DNA from 3 places in the Dermatophilus sp. B7861-1 genome. Region 1 is predicted to be linked to each of the others. Evidence: riboswitches for the same ligand, from Rfam matches in the RefSeq annotation. Region 1 holds a riboswitch; each other region holds the start of a gene.

Region 1 (5,225 bases):
CCTCGTCTCCCACGCAATCGAACGCATCCGCGGCACCCAACGCATCTCCGAAGCAGCAACACACCTACTCGACTCCATCGCCGAAGTCGAAAAAGAAGTCCACTCAGCACGCACCATCGCCGACGAAGCAGCCCGCATCACCACCGACGCCAGACGCATCATCAAAGAACTCGACACCAGCTCTACCGAAATCGGCGCCGTCGTCAAAACAATCACCGCCATCGCTGAACAAACCAACCTACTGGCCCTCAACGCCACCATCGAAGCCGCCCGCGCCGGAGAAGCAGGCAAAGGCTTCGCCGTCGTCGCCAACGAAGTCAAAGAACTCGCACACGAAACCTCTGGCGCCACAGACGAAGTCAACCTCAAAGTCGGCCGCATCCAATCAGACGCCACCAACGTCAGCAGCACCCTCGATGAGGTATCCGCCGCCGTAGAACGCATCAACACCGCACAACAAGCCATCGCCGCTCTCTTGCACAACCAAACCGACGTCACTCGCGCCGTACTCGGCGGATAAACCCCACACCACCGCACCCCAACACCAAGAACCACCCCACCGGCCTAGGGTGGACCCCGTGCGTATCGCTTTCTGGAACATCAACTCCATCCGCGCCCGCATGGACCGACTCCTCGCCATGCTCGAACGCAACGACATCGACGTCTTGGCCGTGCAAGAAACCAAAGTCAAAGACGAAGCCTTCCCCGCCGACCCCATCCGAGCAGCCGGCTACGACGTCGCCCACCACGGAATCAACCAATGGAACGGCGTGGCCATCCTCTCCCGCGTCGGCCTCGAAGACATACAAATCGGATTCGACGGCATGCCCACCTGGGGCGAACCCGACCCCGTCGCTGAAGCCCGCGCCATCGGCGCCACCTGCTGCGGAATCCGCGTCTGGTCCCTCTACATACCCAACGGCCGCGAAATCGACCACCCCCACTACACGTACAAACTCGACTGGATGCGCGCCCTACGCAACAACGGCGAAAACTGGCTCACAAACAACCCCCACGCCCAGATCCTCCTCACCGGAGACTGGAACGTCGCCCCCACCGACGAAGACGTCTGGGATATGTCTTTCTTCGAAGGAAAAACCCACGTCACCGCCCCCGAACGTGAAGCATTCCAAGCAATGATCGACACCGGCTTCACCGACGTCGTCCGCCCCCACACCCCCGGTCCCGGTGTCTACACCTACTGGGACTACACATCACTACGCTTCCCCAAACGCCAAGGCATGCGCATCGACTTCGGACTAGCCTCCCCCGCCCTGGCCAACCGCGTCACCCACGCCTACATCGACCGCGACGAACGCAAAGGCAAAGGCGCAAGCGACCACGCCCCCGTCATCATCGAACTCACCTAACCCAACATCACCGGCGGCGGAGGTCACGCAACGCTGCCTCCGCCGCGTAAAACCCACACATACCGTGCACCCCACCCCCCGGCGGGGTCGACGACGAACACAAATACACACCAGGAACACCCACCTCATAAGGCCGCAACGTCACCCGCGGCCGAAACACCGCTTGCAACCCCGAAGCAGCACCACCAACAATGTCCCCCCCCACCACATTGAGATTCGCCGCCGACAGCGCACTAGGCCCCGACTCCACCCGCGCCACCACCCGATCCCGAAACCCCGGCGCAAACCGCTCTATCTGCGCATCAATCAACTGCCCAACACCAGGCCCATCAGCCCCCGAAGGCACATGCGCATACGCATACACAACCTGCCTACCCTCCGGTGCACGCAAACCATCCGCAACACCCTGCTGACACACCACCACAAACGGACGCTGCGGCACCCGACCCGCCGCCACCTGACCCTCAGCCCACGCAATCTCCTCCATCGTCCCACCAACATGCACCGTCCCAGCCCCACTCACCCGCGAATCAGCCCACGGCACCGGACCATCCAACAAATAATCCACCTTGTACGCCGCAGCCCCATACCGCCACCGCAACAACGCCCGCCGCACCCGCGAAGGCATGCGTTCCCCCACCAAACGCACCGCATCCCACGGCCCCACATCCAACATCACCACATCCGCATCCCCCACCTGCCGCACATCCACCACCTGGCACCCCGTCACCACCTGACCACCTAAAGACTCCAACTCAGCAACCAACGCCGCCGTAATCGCACCCGAACCCCCCTCAGCCACCGGCCACCCCACCGCATGCCCCGCCGCCGACAACACCACCCCAAACGCCGACGTACACGCCCTACTCAACGGCACAAACGCATGAGCCGCACTCCCAGCAAACAACGCCCGAGCCTGCACACCAGAAAACAGCGAGCGCCCCAACAACGTCGCCGGCCACACCCCACGAACCCCAAACCCAGCCATAGTTACCGGATACCTCGGCACCCGCACCACCGGGCCCAAAAACGACTCCACCACCTGATCCCATCCACGCACCGACGGCCCTAAAAGCCGCCGCCACGCCACCCCATCACGGCCCAACTCACCGGCCGTCTGCCCCAACGAACGCTGTAACACCACCGCTGGACGCCCCACCAACGGATGCGCCAACGGAACCGGCGCATGCAACCACCTCAACCCATGCTTATCCAAACCACACCCCCGAAAAAAGGGGCTAGATACACCAAACGGATGCGCCGCAGCTCCCACATCCACCACCGACCCCTGCCCAAACAACGGCACCGAACGCACCGAACCACCCGGCACCGATGCAGCCTCAAACACCCTCACCTCCAAACCACTACGTGCCAAATGCACCGCAGCAGCCAACCCATTAGGACCCGATCCCACCACCGCAGCAACACCAGCAACCACAACACCCTCCTGCGCACAACTCGATCCACCGACCGTACGGCCATCACCTGAAAACGCCCCAGACAAACACCCGCCTCTACCCGATGACTCCACGCACACCAACCCCCACCCCTGACGGCGATATGCTGCCCACGACGCGGGGTGCCGACCACAACGGCTGAGAAACACCCGTGGAACCTGCTCTAGCTCGCACTAGCGAAGGGACGTCACCATGATCACCACCCTGCCCGCAGAACCCATCACCCCCCACCACATCGCCACCGCACACGAAGCCCTACGCGCCAACAGCCCTCTGGTGCATTACCTCACCAACATCGTCGTAGCCAACACCACCGCCAACATCCTCCTCGCCGCCGGCGCAGCCCCCGCCGTCATCGATAACCCCCACGAAGCTGCCGCCTTCGCAACCATCGCATCCGGAGTGCTCATCAACCTCGGCACCCCCTACGCAGAAACCGTCACCGCCATGCGCGAAGCCGCCAACGGCGCACACAGCGCACACACCCCGTGGGTCCTTGACCCCGTTGCCGCAGGTGCACTGCCCTGGCGCACCGACATCGCTCGCGAGCTAGCCACCCACTCCCCCAGCATCATCCGCGGCAACGCCTCCGAAATCATGGGCCTCACTGGCGGTGCAGGAGGACGCGGAGTCGACTCCACCGCTGCCACCGACGACGCCCTCGAAGCAGCCATCACCGCCTCACGCCACTACGCAACCACCATCGCGGTTTCCGGCGCCACCGACATCTTCGTCACCACCACTGCAGAGGAAACCACCATCGTGCGAGGCAACAATGGTGTCCCCTTGCTCGCCCGCGTCATCGGAACTGGCTGCTCTCTAGGAGCACTTATGGCCGCATACGCCTCAGTAGCCAGCCCCCTCATCGCCGCAGTCGCAGCCACCACCCACCTGAACATCGCGGGCGAACTCGCAGCCGAAAACAGCTCAGGACCAGGATCCTTCGCCGTCAACCTACTCGACGCGCTCGACAACATCACCGCTGACCACATCACCAACGGCACCAACATCACCACCGAAACCATTCCCGCATGACCCGCCCCAACCTCGACCTATCCGTCTATCTCGTCACTGACACCACAATGGCCGGTTCACGGCGCCTGCACGACATCGTTCAAGAGGCCGTCGCAGGTGGGGTAACCATTGTTCAAATACGTGATCCTCACGCTGAAGACCGCGCCTTTACTGAACTTGCCCGCAATGTCGTGCATACACTCACCGGCACCGGCATACCCGTCATCCTCAATGACCGCGTACACCTTGTTGCCGCCACCGGAGCCGACGGCGCCCACGTAGGACAATCCGACATGCCCGTCACCGAAGCACGCACCATTCTGGGCCCCGACGCAATCCTCGGCTTGTCCATCACCCACCCTGATGACCTCACCGCCGCCATGAACAACGGCCCCGAGGCACTGACCCAACTCGACTACATCGGCGTAGGCCCCATCCGCGACACCACCACCAAACCCGGACACGCACCAGCCACCGGTTTGGCCACACTCGCCGGCATCATGGCCAGATCCCCGTGGCCTGGCGTAGCCATCGGCGGAATCACCGCCGCCGATGCCCCGGCCGTCCACGCAGCCGGAGCCCACGGACTATGCGTCGTCAGCGCCATCATGAACGCGCCCGACCCGCACTCAGCTGCAAAAGAACTCGCCGCCGCCTGGCACACAGCCACCCACTAACCGTTTTCTTCAAGGGACCCCATGAACACCCACCCAACCGCACTGACAATCGCTGGTTCTGACCCCTCTGGCGGCGCAGGAATCCAAGCCGACCTCAAAACCTTCTCGGCTCTAGGCGCTTACGGAAGCACCATCATCACCGCGCTCACCGCCCAAAACACCTGCAAAGTCACCGACGTACACCCCGTCCCCACCGACTTCATCCGCGCCCAATTCAACACTCTCACTAGCGACCTCCACATCGACAGCATCAAAATCGGCATGCTCGCCACCCCAGCCATCGCCACTGAAGTCACAGACTTACTCACCACCTACAAAAAAAGCCGGACCCGCCAACAACAGCCCCCCGCCTACATCGTTCTCGATCCCGTCATGGTCGCCACCAGCGGAGATAGCCTCATGGCCCCCAATACTCTGGAGGCACTCAAACGCCTCATACCCCTAGCCGACGTCATCACCCCCAACTTGCCCGAAGCAGCCACCCTGCTCAACACCACCCCCGCAACCACTATCGAAGCCATGCGGCACCAAGCAACCGCTCTGCTAGACCTGGGCGCCACCGCCGTCATGCTCAAGGGTGGCCACCTCACCACCACCAGCGACACCACCGTCGACGTCTTCACCGACGCAACCGGAATCAGTGAACTGACTGGACCAGCCATAGCAACAACCAATACCCACGGCACAGGGTGCAGCCTCTCCTCGGC
Region 2 (5,225 bases), 650 kb from region 1:
GCACCATGTCCACGCTTCCAATCATTTCCTCCTGCACCACCACTTCTTGCTCCTTCAACGACTCCGGCTGTACCGCTGGCGCAATCACCGTTGGTGGCACAAACGGCACCGCCTCCTGCGGCACTTTCATTGCCCTCGACGCCCGTGGCGGACTCACTGACGCCAACGGCCGCGTCGGGGCATGCCAGCGTCTGGAATGCACCCACAACACTGACCTGATGTGCACCGCCGAAGCCATCAGCGTCGGCGGTGACACCGCGACCTGCGAGCACTACAGCAACGCCTGAGCCCTCACAGCCGAAATTACTGGCGTCATAAAAACAGGTGCCTAAAAGCGTGTGGCCCCCACCAGCGTGGGAGGCCACACACTTTTGATCTCAATCACATGCGCGGATGGACGCGATGAGATCGAGTTTGAGAAACCGCTGCTGCCAACGTGGATTGGACATCATCAACCGTGGCAGCAGTGGGAAGTTCGACGTGAACGATCCGGCTCATTCCCCCAAGCGGACCAATGTGCATGAGCGTAATGCCGGTGGAATCAACATCTACGCAATAGACGCGATCCTGGGTGTGCTCACAGCCCCCATGAGATGGGCGTTCATCAAGCACATCACCATCAGCAAGACCTTCCACCACAGCAGTAATGACGGCTCGAAGTTCATGGTTAGGGAACGATAAAACAGCATCGTGAGCCTCGAGGCTGCCCATCACCCCCGATCCGCACAATGGTGAAACCGGGTAGTTTTTCATCGCGATGGCCGAGACCGGCGCCACTCCCGCGCTGTCATGAACTAGCACCCGATTGATGTTCACGACTGCGAGCGCGCCGCCGGCCTCGATTACCGCGGCCACGTCTTCCGGAATCCCAGGACTATTGGCCCACCCGTCGCGTTCATCCTCGGGGATCCACTGCAACACCCCCAGGTAGTGCAGTGTTGCCGCGAGGATTCGTACGCGCGGGTCAGGGGATTCGAGTCTGATGTCGACTCGGACCTCCTCGAGCACGTCTGTCGATGGGGCACCCATGCCGGAATGACGCGAGAAGGCGAGCAGGATCCGGCCCTTTGAATCCAAACCATGCGCTGCGACCTCGAGGCAGGACTCGGGGTCGATCCGATAGCGCATCAGCGTTGCCGCACCCTCGCCACCCACGAGACGTCGTGCCAGGGACGTTGCTCGCGCGTTGGAGCAGATGCTCGGTGTTGGGTTGACGGCCATGTATCGCCTCCTCATTAAGGTAAGCCTAACTTTAGTTGCGAGTCGGTCAGTTGACCACCCCTATCGGACGATCTTCTTAATCTTTGGCAAATTCATTGCGTCACAACGCAAATAACTGCTAGAAGTCCGCCGCAATAACCAGCCGCCACCACCCACACTCACCCCCCAGGCAAACACGCACGCAACGCCCGCGCAGCACCCTCAGGGTCATCAGCCTGCGTCAACGCCCGAACCACCACCACCCGCTCAGCACCAGCATCCACAACCCGCCCCACCGACGAGACATCAACACCCCCAATCGCAAACCACGGCTTACCCACCCCCGCCCGCGCAGCCTCAGCCACCAAACCCAACCCCACCGCAGCACGACCCGGCTTCGTCGGCGTCGCCCACACCGGCCCCACACAGAAATAATCCACCTCCGGCGCCGCCATCGCCGCAACAAACTGCTCCCGCGAATGCGTCGACACCCCCACCAAAGCCCCCGGACACACCGACTTCACATGCACCGGCGACAAATCCTCCTGCCCCACATGCACCACATCCACCCCAGCCACCAACCCCACATCAGCACGATCATTCGCCGCACACAACGCCCCCGCCGCACGCGCCTCCTGACGCACGATCCGCAACGCCTCCACCTCATCAGCCGTCGAAATCGACCGATCCCGCACCTGAACAACATCCACCCCACCGGCAAAAACCCGCCGCACAAAATCCCGCAACTCCCCCGCCGAATCTCGCGCATCCGTACACAAATACAACCGCGCCCGCCCGAGCCGACGAACAACATCCACACCCGAATTCTCCAACCCGACACCCTCACAAGAAGCCATGCAGGTACGGTAAACCGCAGCATCCGCGGGAGCCCCACAAACGGGCTGAGAGGGTGGCACGCAACCAAAGCGCCCACCGACCGCTCGAACCTGTCCGGTTAACACCGGCGAAGGGAGGAAGCTGTGCGCATCGCCATCATCGGCGCCGGCATCATCGGACTATCCATCGCATGGCACCTGCACGAAGCAGGCACACACGTCGAACTCATCGACCCAACCCCAGCCAACGGCGCCACCCACGCAGCCGCCGGCATGCTCGCAGCCACCAGCGAAACTACCTACAACGAACACCACCTCACCCCCCTCATGCTCGCCTCCGCCGCCCTCTACCCCCACTTCATCCACCGCCTCACCACCACCACAAACCTACCCACCGGACACCAAAACACCCCCACCCTCCACATCGGCACCGACACAGCCGACCGAGAAACCCTCCATAACCTCGCCACCTACGCACACAGCCTCGGCCTCACCCTCACCCCCCTCACCACCCGCCAAGCCCGCAAACTCGAACCCCTCCTCACCCCCACCATCTCCAGCGCCCTGCACGCCCCCCACGACCACCAAGTCGACCCCCGCCTCCTCGCCCACGCACTCCTAACCGCCCTGACCAACGCAAACATCCCCATCCACCCCACCCCAGCAACCGGCATCACCCACACCGACAACAGCGACCCCACCAGCCCCGTCACCGGCATCACCCTCACCAACGGCCACACCATCCCCACCGACCACGCCATCATCGCCAACGCCACCAACGCCACCAACCTGAGCGGCCTACCCCTGAACCTCACCAGCCTCATCCGCAACGCCTACGGCGAAGTCATCCGCCTCACACCCCCACCCAACCTCCGCCACAACCTCACCCACATCATCCGCGGACATGTCAACGGCAACCCCATATACATCGTCCCCCGCACCAACGGAAACCTCATCCTCGGCGCCACCACCCGAGAAAACGAAACCCCCCACGTCCAAGCCGGCGGCATCCACACACTCCTACGAGACGGCATCCACCTCCTCCCCTGCATCGAAGAATTCACCATCACCGAAACCATCGCCAGACCCCGCCCCGTCACCAAAGACAACGCCCCACTCCTAGGCCCCATCAGCACCACCATCACCCTAGCCACCGGACTAGGCCGTAACGGCATCCTCCTAGCCCCCGCCATCGGCGCCGCCATCACCGCCACCATCACCACACCACCAACCACCCACCCACTACCCGACATCACCGCCTTCACACCCCACCGCTTCACCACCAACCCCTAACCACCCACCACCAAAGGACCCCATGAACACCACCATCACCATCAACGGCGAACCTCACACCCTGCCCACCAAAACCACCCTGCGCGACATCATCACCCACATCACCGGCCACACCATCACCCCCGAAGGCCGCACACCCACCGGCACCAGCCTCGGCATCGCCATAGCCCTCAACAACGAAATCATCCCCCGCAACAACTGGGCCACCACCATCCCCGGCCCCAACGCCCGCATCGAAATCGTCACCGCCGTCCAAGGAGGGTAAAACCATGACCCCCACCATCCCCCCACTGACCATCGACAACACCCCCCTGGCCTCCCGACTCATCACCGGAACCGGAGGCGCACCCAACCTCGACATCCTCCGCGAAGCGCTCATCGCCTCTCACACCAACCTCACCACCGTCGCCATCCGCCGCTACACACCCACCCAAACCGGATCCCTCTTCGACCTCCTACGCTCCCTCAACATCCGCATCCTGCCCAACACCGCCGGATGCCGCACCGCACATGAAGCACTCCTGACCGCAGAACTCGCCCGCGAAGCACTCGAAACCGACTGGATCAAACTCGAAATCATCGCCGACGACCAAACCCTCCTCCCCGACCCCATCGAACTCATCGACGCCACAGAACAACTCGTCAACCGCGGCTTCAAAGTCTTCGCCTACACCAACGACGACCCCATCACCGCCCAACGCCTCGCCGACCTCGGCTGCACCGCCGTCATGCCCCTAGGCGCCCCCATCGGAACCGGCCTGGGAATCCTCAACCCCCACAACATCGAACTCATCACCCACCGCCTACACGTGCCCGTCATCCTCGACGCCGGAATCGGAACCGCCTCCGACGCCACCCGCGCCATGGAACTAGGCTGCGATGCCGTCCTTCTTGCCACCGCAGTCACCCGCGCCCAACACCCCACCCACATGGCCAGCGCCTTCGCCCACGCCGTCGAAGCTGGCTACCTCGCCCGCCACGCCGGACGCATCCCCCAACGCATCCACGCCCACGCGTCCTCACCCACCACAGGCATGGTTACACCATGAACACCTACCCGCCACTAGTCGACCCCGCCCCCGAACTCACCACCCACCAAGCCCAACGCTACGCACGCCACGCCATCCTCCCCGAACTCGGCACCCTCGGCCAACGACGACTACTCAACGCAAAAGTCCTCGTCATCGGCGCCGGCGGCCTAGGATCACCCATCCTCCTCTACCTCGCCGCCGCTGGCATCGGACACCTAGGCATCATCGACGACGACACCGTCGACCTATCCAACCTCCAACGACAAATCATCCACACCACCAACAACATCGGCACCACCAAAGTCGACTCCGCCCGCACCGCCATCACCAACATCAACCCCACCATCAACATCACCACCTACAACCAACGACTCACCCCCGAAAACGCCCTCGACATCCTCACCGGCTGGGACATCATCGTCGACGGAACCGACAACTTCGCCACCCGCTACCTCATCGCAGACGCCACCGAAATCCTCAACACCCCCTGCGTATGGGGCGCCATTCTGCGATTCGACGGCCAACTATCCACCTTCTGGCCCGGTAAAGGCCCCGTCTACCGCGACCTCTTCCCCGACCCCCCCGACCCCAACAGCATCCCCTCCTGCGCCCAAGCCGGAGTACTCGGAGCCCTCTGCGCCTCCATCGGATCAGCCATGGCCATGGAAGTCATCCGACTCATCACCGGAATCGGCACCCCACTCATCGGCCGCCTCATGATCCACAACGCCCTCACCGGAACTTGGAAAGAACTGACCATCCACCCCGACCCCAACCGCACCACCACAACCACACTCACCACCTACCCCACCACCTGCACCCAACCCCCACAACCACTCATCTCCGAACACACCATCACCCCCAC
Region 3 (5,225 bases), 1.3 Mb from region 1:
TGGATTTGTACGGCGAGCGTGTGAATGTTGAGTTTGTGAAGATGTTGCGGCCTACGTTGAAGTTTGACTCGGTGGAGGAGTTGTTGGAGTGCATGGAGCAGGATGTGGCACAGACAAGGCAGATTCTTTCGTCGGTGGTGCCGTCGGTATGAGTGCACAGTTCTTTGGGGGGCAGGTCCCGCTTCTTGAATATGACGCAGATGTGCGTGACTTTGTTGGTGATGGGCATCGTGCGGCTGAGGCTGGTAATGATCCGGTTTTGCCGCGGCGGATTGTGTTGGCGTTCCTTGGGGATGTGGTCCAGAAGTTCGCGGCGGCTCAGGGATGGCAGGTGGGGTTTGAGTTTGATCTCATCGCTGGAGTCGTACCGATGTGGGTGGGGGAGTACCAGGGTGAGCAACTTGCACTGGTAAATATGCCGGTGGGGGCGGCTGCGTCGGTAACGGTTGCTGAGCGTGCAGTGATGCTTGGCGTAGATACGCTTGTGGCGGTGGGGTCATGTGGCTCGTTGGTGCCGCACGAGGCGGGGGCGTTGATTCTTCCGACGAAAGCTTTGCGCGATGAGGGCACGTCGTACCACTACCTTCCTGCTGGCCGGTGGGTAGAAACTGATGCGCAGGTGCGTGCTGCGTGTGGCGAGGCGATTGAGGGGTTGGGGTTGGAGTTTGTGGAGGCTGCGACATGGACGACAGATGGGTTTTTCCGTGAGACTCCGGGAAAGGTGGCTGCTCGTCGAGGGCAGGGCTGCGAGGTTGTCGAGATGGAGTGCTCGGCTTTGTCTGCGATGGCACAGTTCCGTGGGGTGAGGTTTGGGCAGATTCTCTATTCGGCGGATAGTTTGGCTGCGGAGGTCCACGATCAGCGAGGTTGGGGTAGTAGCTTTCGGGAGATTGCGTTGAATGCGGCTCTTGATGCGGCGCTCAAACTTTGAATTATCTCGTTTAATGCGCGGATAGTGTTGAGTGCGGCGCGATTGGGATGAAGATCACCCCACGCATACCCTGGTGGTATGCGTGGAACCTCGAGAATCGACCAACTCGAGCCGCTGCTCGGAGCGGTCAATAAACCCATCCAATACCTCGGTGGCGAGATGAACAGCCAGGTCAAGGATTGGGATTGCGGTGGTTTCGCCACCGGACCTGATGGGGAGCAGCAGGAATTGACTGCTCGTTGGGCTCTTATGTACCCAGATGCTTATGAGGTGGGGCTGCCTAATCAGGGACTGATGATCCTTTATGAAGTGCTGAATGAGCGTTCTGATGCCCTGGCTGAGCGTACGTATGCAGTGTGGCCGGATTTGGCTGAGAGTATGCGTGCTTCGGGGGTGCCGCTGTTGACGGTGGATGCGCACCGTGCGGTGTGTGAGTTCGATGTTCTTGGGATTAGTTTTTCCACGGAGTTGAACTACACGAACATGTTGGAGGCGCTGGACCTGGCTGGGATTCCGCTGCATGCGCATGAACGCGGTGTTGATGACCCGATTGTTCTTGTCGGTGGTCATGCCAGTTTTAACCCGGAGCCAATTGCGCGGTTTATTGATGCCGCGATTATTGGTGATGGTGAGGCAGCAGTATTGAAGGCTAGCGAGATCATCACTGCGTGGAAGAAGGAGGGGCGCCCTGGTGGCCGGACGGAGTTGTTGACTCGTTTGGCTGTGCATGGGGGCGTTTATGTTCCTGGTTTTTACGAGGTGACGTACCGGGCCGATGGGTGTATTGAACAGGTCTGCTTGAAGGATGAGGCTTTGGCTGCTGGCGTTCCTGAACGGGCAGTGAAGCATACGGTTACGGATTTGGATGAGTGGCCGTATCCGAAACAGCCGATCGTGCCGATTGCTGAAACGGTGCATGAGCGGATGAGTGTAGAGATTTTCCGTGGCTGTACGCGAGGGTGCCGGTTTTGTCAGGCCGGGATGATTACCCGTCCGGTGCGGGAGCGCTCGATCACTGGTATCGGTGAGATGGTGGAAAGCGGTTTGGCTGCGACGGGGTATGAGGAAGTCGGCCTTTTGTCGTTGTCGAGTGCGGATCATTCGGAGATCGCTGAGATCACGAAGGGGTTGGCGGATCGCTATGAGGGGACGAATACGTCTTTGTCGTTGCCTAGTACGCGGGTGGATGCGTTCAATATCGATCTTGCTAATGAGTTGTCTCGTAATGGACGCAGGTCTGGTTTGACGTTTGCTCCTGAGGGAGGGAGTGAGCGTTTGCGTCGTGTGATTAACAAGATGGTGAGTGAGGACGATCTTATCCAGACGGTTTCGGCGGCGTATGGCGCTGGCTGGCGTCAGGTGAAGTTGTACTTCATGTGTGGTTTGCCCACTGAGACTGATGAGGATGTGCTGCAGATTGCGAAGATGGCTTCTCGGGTGATTGAGGAGGGCCGAAAGGTCAGCGGCAGCAAAGATATTCGTTGCACTGTGTCGATTGGTGGGTTTGTGCCGAAGGCGCACACTCCTTTCCAGTGGGCGGGGCAGTTGTCGCCAGAGGAGACAGATGCTCGTTTGGTGAAGTTGCGTGATGCGATTCGGGCAGACAAGAAGTACGGAAGGTCTATCGGGTATCGCTATCACGATGGCAAGCCAGGTCAGATTGAGGGTTTGCTTTCGCGCGGTGATCGTCGTGTGGGTGAGGTCATTGAGGCGGTTTGGCGTGATGGTGGAAAGTTTGATGGTTGGAGTGAACATTTTTCACACACACGGTGGGTGACTAAGGCTGCAGAAGTGTTCGACGTGATGAACGATGAACATGGGTGGCCTATTGATTTGGCGTGGTTCACTACGCGTGAACGCACTGAAGAAGAGGTGCTTCCGTGGGATCACATCGACTCTGGTTTGGATAAGGAGTGGTTGTGGGATGACTGGCAAGACGCTCTTGAAGAGGTGGAGCAGGACGACTGTCGTTGGACGCCTTGTTTCGACTGTGGGGTGTGTCCAACGATGGGGACGGATATTGAGATTGGTCCTACAGGGGCGACGTTGTTGCCTTTGACAGTGTTGCGGGATGGAGCTGAAAAACTCACGGAGAAAGTTGGGTGAGTCATCCGTGCACTGAGTTTGCTTTAGGCGCAGTGCGTTGATTTGAAGATGCGGGGTGGCGTGAGTGAAAAGCTCGCGTCGCCCCGTCGTGGTGTAGGCAGGTAGTGCGGTGCCCAAGGCCGCGGTGAAGAGAGCGTGTGTATGCTCGTTTTTACGACAGGGGAGCGCAGGCAGCGCTGAGAGTGCGGGTGTTCCGCAGACCCTCGAACCTGATCCGGTTAGTACCGGTGTAGGGAGTCGGGATCTTCTCGTGGGCGTCTATTAAATGGCGCCTATTCCCCGTGTAGCACCGCAATCGCGGTGAGAAACGGGTGTTCTGATGGCAGTAGGAACAGAAGCGCCGCGAAGCGGCGATGAGCGGGCACGTTTTGCAGTGGCGCGTGGTGGGCCAGCAGCGTGGCGCGGGCTTGATTTCGTGACTCTGGCGATGTTGGGCGTCGCGTTCGGAGTGGCGTTCTGGGCGTGGGATGTTTTGCTCTATCCCTTTGTGAAGCTGGCTTTGGTGTTTCCGCCACTGATGTCGTTGACCTTGGGTGTGTGGCTGCTGCCGTGTGTTGTCGGAATGCTTATTGTGCGTCGGCCAGGTGCAGCAGTGTTTATCGAGTGTATTGCTGCTTTTGTGGAGATGGCGCTTGGTAATGAGTGGGGAGCGATGGTGATGGTTTCCGCCACGTTGCAGGGGCTGGGGGTTGAGGCTGCATTCGCGTTATTCCGGTGGCGTCGGGCAGGGGTAAGCGTTGCGATCCTTGGTGGTTTTCTTGCCGCGGTCGTGGAGATTGCTGGTTATGAGTGGTGGGTTTATCAGGTTGAATATGCGTGGGTGTGGCGTTTTGTGTCGTTGGGTGCTGCCGCAGTTTCGGGTGTGCTTATTGCCGGGTGCGGTGGGTGGAGCATCATGCGTGCCCTTGCCTCGACGGGGGCGTTGCGGGCGTTGCCTGCGGGGCGTGATGCTCTTCAGCAGCCAGGTTTGGATTGCAGGCACTGATCGTGTCGGGTAAAAACCTGCCTCTCGGTGCAGTGCGTTTAGAAGGTCTGACGTGGATACCGGAGGGGCAACAGACTCCGGTACTGCATGAGGTTGATCTTCAAATAGACCCTGGTGAGCGAGTCCTTCTTATTGGTCCTTCTGGTGCGGGAAAATCTACGTTGCTGCATGCGATTGCTGGTGTTCTAGGTGAGGTTGATCCTGGCGTTTTGCATGGTTCGCTGCAGCGCGGAGGCAATGTTGGTCTTCTTACTCAAGATCCTGCGGATGCACTGGTGGCAGCCACGGTTGGTCGTGATGTTGCTTTCGGCTGTGAGAACGCTGCGATGCCTCGCTCAGATATTCATGTGGCTGTTCGGGAAGCTTTGGAGTTGGTGGGATTCCCGTACCCAACGTCGCGTTCGACTTTAGCGCTTTCTGGGGGTGAGGCTCAGCGGCTTGCCCTTGCGGGGGTGATTGCTCCTCGCCCTGAGGTGCTGCTGCTGGATGAGCCGACTGCCTGTCTTGATGAGGAGTCGGCAGCTGTGGTTCGTGATGCTGTTGATCAGTCGGTGAGCGCTCGGGGGAGCACTCTAATTGTGGTTGAGCATCGTATTGAGCCGTGGCTGCCTCTTGTTGATCGAGTGTTGGTGATGGGCGCTGAGGGTTCTCTTGTGTCGGATTTTCCGGTCAGTCATGTGGACACGTGTCGTGAGATGTTGTCGAGTTTGGGGGTGTGGGTGCCGGGTGTGTCTGATCCGGCACCGCTGCCTCTTCCTGAAGGGTTGTTTGTCGCGGGGCATGTGGAGAGAAAACGGCCTGCTTTTGGTGATGTGTTGATGGTGGCGGAGCAGGTTGAGTGGCTCCGTACTCCGCCGCGTTCGTTGACGTGGACGCGGCGCGCGCCGGTGCAGGTGCTTACTTCTACTGATGCGTGTGTGCGAGCTGGAGAGGTTTTGGGGATACAAGGGCGTAGTGGGGCGGGTAAGTCGTCTTTTTTGCGGCTTTTAGCTGGTCTTGCAGCGCCTACGTCGGGTTCGGTTCGGGCCACGTCTGCTCTTTTTGGTGAGGGTTTTATGGGTTCTTCTTCGCCTGCAGAGTGGAGTTCGCGCGTGCTCGCTGCGCGTGTTTCGTGGGTGCCGCAGCGTTCTTCGCAGACGGTGGTGGCTGACACTGTCTGGGACAGTTTGGTGGCGACGGCTCGTGTTTTGGGTCTGGTGGGTG

Evidence for each region. Region 1 has a riboswitch for thiamine pyrophosphate ahead of thiM (hydroxyethylthiazole kinase). Riboswitches for the same ligand answer to the same signal wherever they lie in the genome.
Region 2: another riboswitch for thiamine pyrophosphate. It lies ahead of thiO (glycine oxidase ThiO); the one in region 1 lies ahead of thiM (hydroxyethylthiazole kinase).
Region 3: another riboswitch for thiamine pyrophosphate. It lies ahead of AC2T9U_RS08190 (ECF transporter S component); the one in region 1 lies ahead of thiM (hydroxyethylthiazole kinase).

The regions. Positions count from the first base shown of each region.
Region 1 is NZ_CM180082.1:507,044-512,268, reverse strand. It holds gene AC2T9U_RS02125 (GAF domain-containing protein) at 1-520, shown strand, start outside; gene AC2T9U_RS02120 (exodeoxyribonuclease III) at 579-1,370, shown strand; gene AC2T9U_RS02115 (phytoene desaturase family protein) at 1,378-2,874, opposite strand; TPP riboswitch at 2,936-3,029, shown strand; gene thiM (hydroxyethylthiazole kinase) at 3,020-3,862, shown strand; gene thiE (thiamine phosphate synthase) at 3,859-4,518, shown strand; gene thiD (bifunctional hydroxymethylpyrimidine kinase/phosphomethylpyrimidine kinase) at 4,540-5,225, shown strand, end outside.
Region 2 is NZ_CM180082.1:2,494,484-2,499,708, forward strand. It holds gene AC2T9U_RS11020 (DUF1540 domain-containing protein) at 6-287, shown strand; gene AC2T9U_RS11025 (hypothetical protein) at 382-1,221, opposite strand; gene thiE (thiamine phosphate synthase) at 1,380-2,057, opposite strand; TPP riboswitch at 2,073-2,190, shown strand; gene thiO (glycine oxidase ThiO) at 2,181-3,329, shown strand; gene thiS (sulfur carrier protein ThiS) at 3,352-3,594, shown strand; gene AC2T9U_RS11045 (thiazole synthase) at 3,599-4,378, shown strand; gene moeB (molybdopterin-synthase adenylyltransferase MoeB) at 4,375-5,225, shown strand, end outside.
Region 3 is NZ_CM180082.1:1,854,443-1,859,667, reverse strand. It holds gene AC2T9U_RS08205 (bifunctional riboflavin kinase/FAD synthetase) at 1-152, shown strand, start outside; gene AC2T9U_RS08200 (nucleoside phosphorylase) at 149-931, shown strand; gene AC2T9U_RS08195 (TIGR03960 family B12-binding radical SAM protein) at 1,010-3,037, shown strand; TPP riboswitch at 3,186-3,290, shown strand; gene AC2T9U_RS08190 (ECF transporter S component) at 3,357-4,022, shown strand; gene AC2T9U_RS08185 (ABC transporter ATP-binding protein) at 4,025-5,225, shown strand, end outside.